Regions from separate parts of the Alkalihalobacillus sp. MEB130 genome, predicted to be linked through region 2. Evidence: riboswitches for the same ligand, from Rfam matches in the RefSeq annotation. Region 2 holds a riboswitch; the other holds the start of a gene.
What was found. Region 2 has a riboswitch for cobalamin ahead of N0O92_RS05895 (DUF4430 domain-containing protein). Riboswitches for the same ligand answer to the same signal wherever they lie in the genome.

Region 1 (5,509 bases), on a different contig from region 2:
AAGATCCTCATGCTTGGATGAGTGTAGCAAATGTGAAAGTGTATGTGGAAAATATTGTAGAAGATTTAATTGAGCGTGACCCTGAAGGTGAGAGCACATATCGCGAAAATGCAGATGCTTACTTAGAGGAATTAGAAGAATTAGATGCATTTATTACATCAGAAATTGAAGGAATTCCTGAAGAAAACCGTGTCATTGTTGTGAGTGAAGATGCGTTTAAATATTTTGGTGAAGCATATGGCTTCCAAACAGAGGGTGTTTGGGAAATCAATTCACATGAAGAAGGCACACCAGGACAGATTGCTCGAGTAATTGATGTAGTAAATGATCAAAATATTCCTGCCATCTTTGTTGAAACAACGGTTGATCGCCGTTACATGGAATCTGTCTCCGGCGATACGGGCGTAGAAATTGCTGGTGAAGTGTATACAGATGCCGTTGGGCAAGAAGGCAGTGGCGCTGAGACGTATGTATTAATGATGAAACATAACGTTGAAACATTTGTAAACGGCTTAAAATAATATAAAGGAAGAAAGTGACTCAGATTGTTTTTGAGTTGCTTTCTTTTTTTTTGTTTGAATCATATTAATGAATCGTTTAAAATGATATTAAATCGTAATTATTACGTTTTGTATACATGTAGAAAGGAAGAGTAGAAATGTTTGAATGGACAATAATTGGTGGAGGGATTCAAGGATCCACGTTAGCAACGTATTTAATTAAAAGAAACGGTACATCGATTTCTAACTTAGCAATCATTGATCCACATCGTGAACCGTTATTCACTTGGAAGAAGTGTACAAAAACAGTTGAAATGCCATTTTTAAGATCGCCATCTATCCATCACCTTGATGTTGATCCATTTTCTCTCGAGAAATATGCAAAAGCGAAAGGAGGGAAAATGTCTGCTCACTTTTATGGTCCTTATGATCGACCTTCCCTTTCTATTTTTAATGAACATTGCGATTCTCTTTTTGAAGAGATTGAATTGAAAAAAAGTTGGATTCAAGGGCGTGTGAACAAACTTCAAAGGGTGGATAAGCACTGGCTAGTTACACTAATGGGAGAAAGACAAATTAAGAGTAAGAATGTGGTGTTAGCAATGGGATTAAGTGACCAGCCGTGTTGGCCAGGTTGGGCAAGTGAATTGAAAGTACAAGGAGCTAATATTCACCATATCTATGATAACAATGAAAATCAGCATATCTCTTCTGAGGGAGAAATAGTCATTATAGGTGGAGGAATAAGTGCAATACATACAGCTTTAAAATGGAGTAACTTACGACCAGGAAAAGTAAAACTGCTTACAAGACATCCCCTTCGTACACATCAGTTTGATTCCGATCCAGGTTGGTTAGGTCCGAAGAAGATGAAATCATTTGAAAAGGTTACATGTCTTGAAGAAAGAAGGAAGATTATTGCTAATGCAAGGTTCAGAGGGTCAATCCCACAAGAGCTTAAGATGAAAGTAATAAGTGCGGGTAGGGAAGGGCGTCTTGAACTCTTAATTGATAACGTATCCAAAGCATTATATGAAAAAGAGGAAATAGTACTAGAATTAGAAAAGACATCTATTAGAACAGACCATGTCTTATTAGCTACGGGTTTTCACGCCTCTCCTCCAGGTATCGAATGGTTACAACCTACTATAGAAAAGGAACAACTGCACTGTGCAAATTGCGGGTATCCGATTGTATCCGAAGACTCTTTGCAATGGGGAGAAAATCTTTATGTAATGGGTGCATTGGCTGAACTGGTAATTGGACCAGTCTCTAGAAACATATCAGGTGCTAGAAGAGGAGCGGAGAGAATTGTTCAATCTCAAATGAGATAAATGAGAAGTAAGTGAAAAGTATCATAATGAAAAATAGGAAGGAGATTCTAAAAACAAAGAATCTCCTTCCTATTTCATTTCTGTGAACATCCGAGTAATTACGCTTCTATATATTGAGGGAGTGGGTCATGTAGTTTTGTCCAATCTGAAGCCATTTCTATATCGGTTAATAAGCAGTGATCTAAAGAACTGCTTATTTGCTCATGATCCATGTCGATTCCAATTAGGACTAGTTCGGTCATTCGGTCACCAAATTCTGGATGCCATTTTGCTTGGAGTTCCGGATCATCAAGAAGAGTTTGGTGTTGCTCTTCTTCGGGGTACGCAGCTACCCATTCTCCAGCACCTTGAATAGTAACTAAAGAACCTGATTGAGATAGTAAGCCAGCCATGTTGTTTCTTGATGCAATCCAAATAAATCCTTTTGCGCGAACAACGTCTACTGGCCAATTTTCTAACCAGTTCATATATCGTTCAGGGTGAAATGGCTTTCTGCTTCGATAAACAAAGGAAGAAACTCCATATTCCTCTGTTTCTGGAGTATGCTCTTCATTTAATTCTTTGATCCAGCCAGCAGATTGACTAACTTTTTCAAAATCAAATTTGTTAGTATCCAAAATCGAAACTAAGTCAACTTTTGAGTAAGACGTTGGAATAATATTTGCGTCAGCATTTAATTTACGTAAGAATCCTAGTAATTCTTTTTTATCGACTTCTTTTAGCATCTCAATCTTATTAAGGACAATAACATCAGCAAATTCGATCTGATCGACTAGCAAGTCTGAGATTTCACGCGTGTCGTTTTCATCTGTACCTTCTTTACGGTCAAGAAGTGACTCACCTGATGCATAATCATCCCAAAAGCGGTTCGCGTCAACAACCGTTACCATCGTATCTAACTTGCACTTTTTCGTTAAATCAATCCCGAGTTCTTCGTCACTATACGTAAATGTTTGAGCAACAGGAACAGGTTCACTTATACCTGAAGATTCAATTACAATATAATCAATATTACCTGCGTCCACGATTCGCTCAACCTCTTGCATTAAGTCTTCTCGCAGAGTACAGCAAATACAGCCGTTTTGAAGTTCTACTAATTTTTCTTCTGTTCTAGTGAAACCATTATTTTTAACGAGCCTGGCGTCAATATTTATTTCGCTCATATCGTTAACAATGACCGCAACTTTTAATCCTTCGCGGTTGGATAAGATGTGATTTAACAATGTTGTTTTACCAGAACCTAAGTACCCACTTAGTACGGTAACAGGAATTTTTTGCATGATCGTTCTCCTTTGTCATTCAATAGTGTTTCTTTAATCTTCACAAATAGTAATGGTTACGATTTGTATTTTATCGTTCTTTTATCTATTTGTAAACACCTTATGAATGATAGAACAATTTCTTAGATGAGAGTTTACAAATTTTGTTCATTTTCTATCGTAGTAAAAATAATATTAAAAGGCTTATTTACAAAGTACATATAACTCTCTTATAATTGCTCATAGAGCTAAAAATGAATATTAGACAAATAGGTTTCTTGAATGTTCATGTTTTTCTACATTTAAGACTAAGAGGGAAGTTGGTGTAAATCCAACACGGTCCCGCCACTGTATACGATGAGGATGGTTAGATTAAATCCACTGTGTGTTGTCACATGGGAAGGATAACCTACGATGATTCGTAAGTCAGGAGACCTGCCTATTTGTACGATTAAGCTTCCTCGAGGAAAGGAATGTTTAAAGCGCAAGTAATTTACCATTTATGTAGATTGCTATTAGGTTTATATGACTTATAGACTGAATACATATGTGTCTTTAACATTCACGCTTTTCCTATGGAATAGCGTTTTTTTGTGCTCAAAATTAAAGGGGGAAAGAAGAAATGAATGTTGAGTTTTTGAAAAAGTGGGGGTTGTTTGGTCTAGTATTATTCTTTATGGCAGCTATCATTGTTGGCTGTGGAATCCAAGAGCAAAATAGTCCAGATGAGCCAAGTGTTACTGAATCAGATGTTGAAGAGGAAAAAAGTGACTCAGGAGATAGTGACGATCTCTTTCCAGTTACGATTACAGATGATGCTGGTCGCGAAGTAACAATTGAAACAGAGCCTGAATCGATTGTTTCTATTCAAGCGAGTAATACTGAGATCACGTTTGCTTTAGGATTAGGAGATAAAGTAATTGGTGTTTCGGATTTTTGTAATTACCCTGCCGAAGCCCTTGAAGTTGAAAAGGTAGGCGGTCAAGATATGAATGCCGAACTAGTTCTTACTCTATTACCAGATATTGCACTCGTAACAGATTATCATTACAATACACACCCAGATATTCTGGAACAATACGAAGAAGCGGGCATTAACGTTGTCGTTGTTGGAAGTTCAACTTCATTTGATGATGTTTACGATAAGATTGAAATGATTGCAACTGTTACTGGAAGTCAGTCTGCAGGAGGAGAAATCATCTCTGACATGAAGGAGCGCCACGACGCTATTAAAGAACAAGCAGAAGAATTGGTTACAGAACAGAAAAAAGTTTGGGTTGAAGTTTCGCCAGCTCCAGATATCTTTACAACTGGACAAAATACGTTTATGCATGAAATGCTTGAATCGATTCAAGCTATTAATGCAGCAGAAGAACAAGAGGGTTGGGTAACTTTGACAGAAGAAGAGATTGTTCAATTGAACCCTGATGTTATTATAACGACGTATGGTTACTATGTAGAGAATCCAAGAGACGATGTTCTTGCACGTGATGGATGGGCTGAGGTACCTGCAATTAAAAATGAACAAGTATATGATGTTGATAATGATACAGTTACTCGTCCTGGACCTCGTTTAATCGAAGGAGTGGAAACTCTTGCGAAACTTATCTATCCTGACGTTTTTGAGCAATAAGATTGTTTGGTTGTATATCGTAATTGGAGGGTTTGTACTTGGTACAACCCTCCTTGGTTTATTGGTAAGCAGTGTTATCATTTCGATTCCTATCATTTTACATATTGTTGCTGAAAATAGTTTGAACCTTGGATGGTTAGAAGAGGTTCCTAGAAATGAAGAAATGATTATCTGGAATATTCGGTTCCCTCGTGTTCTCCTTGCCTTTTTCGTTGGAGCTTCTCTTGGACTAGCTGGTGCTGCTTTTCAAGGACTTTTACGCAATCCGCTTGCTGATCCCTATACGATCGGTGTCTCATCAGGTGCAGCACTTGGAGCGGTATCTGTTTTATTCTTTCAAGTGACGATTGTCGGATTAGGAAGTTTTACTTTGCCGGTTGTTGCGATAATAAGTGGATTTATTACGTTATTAGTTGTGTTTGGTCTCGTGCGATTGAGTAGTCGTAGTTTGGCCATTGAAACAATCATCCTTGCGGGAATTATTATTAGTGCCTTTATTGGTGCTGTTACCTCTTTAATTATTTCTTTAGGTGACAGGGACGCGATGACACAGATCATTTATTGGTTATACGGCAGTGTAGGAATGAGAGGGTGGAGCCACGTACAATTAATTGTCCCTTTTACGATTATTGGTTCATGTATGCTGCTCATTCATTACCGAGAACTGAATGCTCTAGCGTTAGGAGAGAACGCGGCGGATCATATCGGAGTAAACGTGAAAAAGGGGAAGACCTATATTTTAATTGGCGCTTCTTTATTAACAGGAGCCGCTGTAGCTGTCTC
Region 2 (5,509 bases):
GACGGTTCCCAAACATGTAACAGCTGATACGGGAATGGATGTATTAACACATGCGATTGAGGCCTATGTTTCTATCATGGCTAATGACTATACAGATGGTCTTGCGATTAAAGCCATTCAACTAGTATTTGAGTATTTACCTCGTGCTTATCGAAATGGCAACGATGAGGTAGCGCGTGAAAAAATGCATAATGCTTCCACTATTGCTGGGATGGCCTTTGCGAATGCATTCCTCGGCATTAACCATAGCTTGGCACATAAATTAGGGGCTGAATTCCATATTGCACACGGACGTTCAAACACTATTTTAATGCCACATGTAATACGCTATAACGCAATGAAACCAACTAAATTTGCTGCCTTCCCTAAATACGAGCATTTTGTGGCAGACAAGCGCTATGCGGAGATTGCAAGAATACTGGGTTTACCAGCTGCTACAACAGCAGAAGGAGTAGAAAGCCTCGTTCAAGCGATTATTAAACTTGCAAAAGAAATGGATATTCCAATGAGTATTAAAGAGAATGGCGTCGATGAAAAAGTATTCGAAAGCAAAGTAGAATATTTAGCAGAACGTGCATTTGAAGATCAATGTACAACGGCAAATCCAAAATTGCCATTAGTAAAAGAGTTAGCAGAAGTCTATCGTTTAGCGTATAAAGGTGTGTAACAATCGCAAAAAGGTGTTCTAATGGTCTAGTAAGCCATGGAACACCTTCTTTTTTGCTGTCTACTAGTTATTTTTACTATAGTTACGAGCATATTTTTACTAGAGAGAGACAAGTACTGCGCCAAACTTCCTTTGACCTTCATAGATTACTATGATCTTAAATTTAAAGGAGGTATGAGAAGTGTTTGGCTTTCAAATGGTGCAAATGGTTCGATCTTATGCTCATAAAATGGATAAGCCGTTACGTGAGAAGGTTTTACACCTTTACAAACCATTTAAGTGGACGCCTTGTTTTTTGCATAAGATGGTAGAAGGAGCAATGAAAAGAACTCGAAGAATGAGCGTGATTATAGAATTTAAAGGTGGTTGCTACAAAGAAGGCTGCTTAAATATGAATCAAATTTTTAATAGGCATTTCGGGAGTAAAATGAGAAATGAATTTTCTGCTATATCTTGTTGTAGTGCGGATTTAACTCCTGCCGTACTAGAGGAGCTTCTGGAAGGTTGTCCTCAAATTAAGAAAATTTCTTTGAATCGAGAAGTTCAAGCTTTGCTTAATACAGCTGTCAGCTCTGCAAATGCGAGAAACGTGATTCGGAATGAGAGAGTGCTAACTGGAAGAGGAGTGACTGTTGCAGTGTTAGATACAGGAATTCATCCTCATCAAGATCTCTCGGGAAGGATTGTTGATTTCGTTGATTTTATTAATCAAAGAAGCGAGCCATATGACGATAATGGGCATGGAACTCATTGTGCTGGGGATGCTGTTGGTAATGGGGCAGCGTCAAATGGCATGTACATGGGACCTGCTCCTGAAGCTAATGTAGTTGGGGTCAAAGTATTGAATAAGGTTGGATCTGGTTCCCTTGAAACGGTCATGCAAGGTGTACAATGGTGTATCGACTATAACAATCGCAATCCAAATCAACCAATACACGTAATAAATCTGTCATTAGGTGCCCCTGCACAGCAGTATGAACATGTCTCTGATGATCCAATGGTACGTATAGTCGAGCAAGCGTGGGAAAGAGGAATCGTTGTTTGTGTAGCCGCTGGGAATTCGGGACCTGATCCATACACGATTGCGAGTCCGGGTGTAAGCGAAAGGGTCATTACTGTTGGTGCCCTTGATGATCGGGATACGGTAGACCGGAGTGATGATGTCGTTGCAAATTTCTCAAGCCGAGGACCAACGATATATGGTAGTCAAAGTCCTGATATACTTGCCCCGGGTGTAAACATTGTTTCATTAAGGTCGCCTAGATCATATTTAGATAAATTACAAAAAGGAAGCAGAATTAATACAGATTATTTTGTTCTATCAGGAACGTCAATGGCCACTCCTATTTGCGCCGGGATTGTCGCACAAATGTTACAACAACATCCAGATTTGACACCAGAGGAAGTGAAACAACGACTTAAAAATGGAACAGATTTATGGAATAACAGAGACCGGAACATTTATGGTGCCGGCTATATCAATGCAGAGCGTTCAATTTAGTACACTAAAGAGGGGTCTGACCCTTACCCCCTGGGGGTAAGGGTCAGACCCCTCTTCTATCAGTGCCTAAAAAAATATATACAAATCTATCTGTTTTTTTGTATAATAATGTCGACATAAAAATATGTAATATAAATAGGTGCTAGAACAATCGAATGATTCTTCTAGCTTAATAGGGAAGTTTGGTTAAAAGCCAACGCGGTCCCGCCACTGTAAATGAGAGCAACCTATAACATGTCACTGTCTAAGTAGATGGGAAGGCATAGGGAGCGATGATCATGAGCCAGGAAACCTGCCTATTTTTATTTTCACCACGTTCTACGAGGATAGAAGGGTGTTAAGACGGAAATAGTTTTGTTTCATTTCTGCTCCTTAACGTCTTCACCTCTATTAAGAGGTTTTTTTTATGCCAAAATAAATAAATCAGATTAGGGAGAGAAGAGAATGAAGAGTGTTACAAATTTGTTTGTGAGCTTTTTATTAGTGTTTGTACTTGCTTTTGGTGGAATTCCAACAGCTACATTCGCAAATTCTAACAATGAAACAATTAAAATAGTTGGAGATAATGAGGTTGTAGTTGATCCAACCGATTTTGTTTTGGAAGATGGAGATACAGCTTTTGACATTCTTCTGAAAGTAGTTGGAGAAGAACATGTTCAATATGAAGATCAAACGTGGGGGAAATATATTACCTCCATTAAAGGTGTAGAAGCGGAAGATACATATTATTGGGCTTTCTATATTAATGGCATTAGCTCATATGTAGGTGCAGATAGTTATGTCGTTCAAGCAGGAGATCAATTAACGTTTAAATATGTTGACTGGACGACAACATCCAATAGTGCGTCTATTACAGTTATTGGAAACGAAAATACGATTTTTGAACCAGCTAGTACACCTTTTATTGAAGGGGCAACAGCTTTTCAATTATTAACGGTCATGGTAGAAGATGTAGACTTCAGCATTCATGAACAATATGGACCGATGATTCATGGAATTGGTGGGGTAGAGGCAGAAGGGACGTATTACTGGGCATTATATATTAATGGTGAGTCTGCTCAAGTTGGAGCAGGCAGCTATGTACTAGAAGATGGAGATGAAATCTCCTTTAAGTATGAGTCTTGGGAACCGTCTGAGGAATTAGTAGAGGAACATGAACAAGGTGTAACGGAAGAAGAACAAGCCGAAGAAAAGCAAGAAGAAGTAAAAGAAGAGACTCAGCCTAGTTTCGATCAAGAGCTTGTTAAAACATCTGTTGATGCAGCAAGTGACTACATCCTAGCTGGTACAATTGGTGAATGGCAAGCTGTAGCATTAAAACAAGCGGGGAAAACGATTCCGAATCGTTATTTAGAAAAAGTGAAACAAGAAATAACGGAAGCAGAAGGACATTTTAGAAACATTACGGATTATGAGCGTTATACGTTAGGAATTTTAGCTGCAGGAGGAGACCCTACTAATTTTGAAGGGTATAATCTTGTTGAAGCTATTTATAATGGCAACGTAACTAGACAAGGGTTAAACGGAGTTATATATGGTTTAATTGCATTAGATAGTGCTAATTTTGAAGTGCCAGAAGATGCAGAGTGGACACGTGAAAAATTAGTAGATTATTTATTAGAAAAGCAAAATAATGATGGCGGTTGGGCTTGGGATTTAAGCTCAACAAGTGATGTTGATACGACATCAATGGTTCTGACAGCTCTTGCTCCTTATGTTAAGAGCAGTGAAATGTCTGCATTATCTATGAATGATAACCATGTAGAACTAGCTGTAGAAGTTGCACTTGAATTTGTAGCAGAGGCTTATCAAACTGGAAAAGTTGATAATAGTTCAACTGCTGCACAAGTCGTTATTGCCTTATCCGCATTAGGAATCGATGCTCATAGTGTAAAATTCACGAGTGATAAAGGTAGTTTAATTGAGTTTTTACTTTCTTTTCAAAATTCGGATGGCGGATTTGATTGGAAAGGTGGGGATGAAAGTGATCCATTCTCCACTGAGCAAGGATTCCGTGGAATTGTAGCTTATCAATTATTTATGCAAGGAAACAGTTCTTTGTATAATTTGCCAGTAAACGAAGTAGAACAACCAGAACAACCAGAACAACCAGAACAACCTGTCGTTAAACAACCAGAGACAGAAGAAATAGAGGAGAAAGCAGAATCTGCACCAAAGAAAGATTCTAATTCTAGCACAGAAGAACCAACTTCAACTGAAGTAGGAGCAACAAAAAAAGTTTCGCCAGAACAAACTGGAGACAGACTTCCTACTACCGCGACAAACACATATAACTGGATGTTGTTAGGAACGTTCATTTTATTAGTTGGACTGGCGCTGTATGTTTATGCTAGATCCAAGAGAATGAACGTGTAGTTTATTTACAGGCAATAAAATAGCCCTCTTGTCCTTGTACAGGAGGGTTTCTTTTTTCAAAAGGAGGTACTCATGAATAGTCTTAGAAAAAAAATGATAACGTTCCTATTTTCCATTTTGATTGTTGTTAGTTTAATTGGATGTGGTACAGCAGAAACAACTGCTGAACTAGAAGAGGAAACGCTCACAGAGGCTTTGGAAGAAATAGAGGTTGAAGAAGATGTTGTTGAAGAAGATGTATTAGAGGAAGAGCAAGTTGAGATTGAAGAGGAAATTCCGGAAGAATCTTCGGAAAAGAGAGAAGAAGCAGAAGTTGTAAAAGAAAAGGCAGTAGAAAAAAAGACTAGTAACACGCCCCCTTCAACTACTAACCAAAGTAATAACAGTAGTAGTAGTAGTAGTAGTAGTAGTAGTAGTAGTAGTAGTAGTAGTAGTTCTACTAAGTCTTCAGAAACGAGTGAGAAAACCGCTAGTGAGAAAAAATCGACGATCTCACCAACAAATGAAAAGGAACCAAAAAAGCAAACACCTTCAACTGAGAAACCAAAAGAACAGGTGACACAGGAGCAGAAGCCAACACCAAAGCCGACTCCTGAATCAGAACCGAAAAAAGAAGAAAAAGCTGAGCCAAAAGTGACTCTTATTGTCTCTGGTCCAAAAGATGTAGGAGCCATTATTAGCCAAACATCGGTTGCGATTAAAGACGGGGAAACCGTATTAGATGTTTTGGTAAATGAAGCTAGCAAAAGAAGCATTCATGTTGATTATAGTGGAAGAGGTTCGTCAGCGTATGTCGCGGGGATTAAAAACATATATGAATTTGATTATGGTCCTCGTAGTGGCTGGGTTGCAAAAATAAATGGATCCAATTTGAGTCGAAGCGCAGGGGCAACGAATGTAAGTGATGGTGATCGGATCGAGTGGATTTACACAGAAGATTATACGGGGAACTAATATGAATGCCT

Region 1: it holds a riboswitch for cobalamin, as region 2 does, so the genes downstream of both, N0O92_RS03585 (ABC transporter substrate-binding protein) here and N0O92_RS05895 (DUF4430 domain-containing protein) in region 2, are expected to answer to the same signal.

What each region holds. Positions count from the first base shown of each region.
Region 1 covers NZ_JAOANA010000002.1:368,244-373,752, reverse strand. The annotation lists gene N0O92_RS03600 (metal ABC transporter substrate-binding protein) at 1-521, shown strand, start outside; gene N0O92_RS03595 (FAD/NAD(P)-binding protein) at 659-1,834, shown strand; gene N0O92_RS03590 (GTP-binding protein) at 1,933-3,114, opposite strand; cobalamin riboswitch at 3,348-3,550, shown strand; gene N0O92_RS03585 (ABC transporter substrate-binding protein) at 3,716-4,726, shown strand; gene N0O92_RS03580 (FecCD family ABC transporter permease) at 4,689-5,509, shown strand, end outside.
Region 2 covers NZ_JAOANA010000004.1:112,850-118,358, reverse strand. The annotation lists gene adhE (bifunctional acetaldehyde-CoA/alcohol dehydrogenase) at 1-667, shown strand, start outside; gene N0O92_RS05900 (S8 family peptidase) at 849-2,168, shown strand; cobalamin riboswitch at 2,289-2,482, shown strand; gene N0O92_RS05895 (DUF4430 domain-containing protein) at 2,613-4,544, shown strand; gene N0O92_RS05890 (DUF4430 domain-containing protein) at 4,617-5,498, shown strand; gene N0O92_RS05885 (energy-coupling factor transporter transmembrane component T) at 5,500-5,509, shown strand, end outside.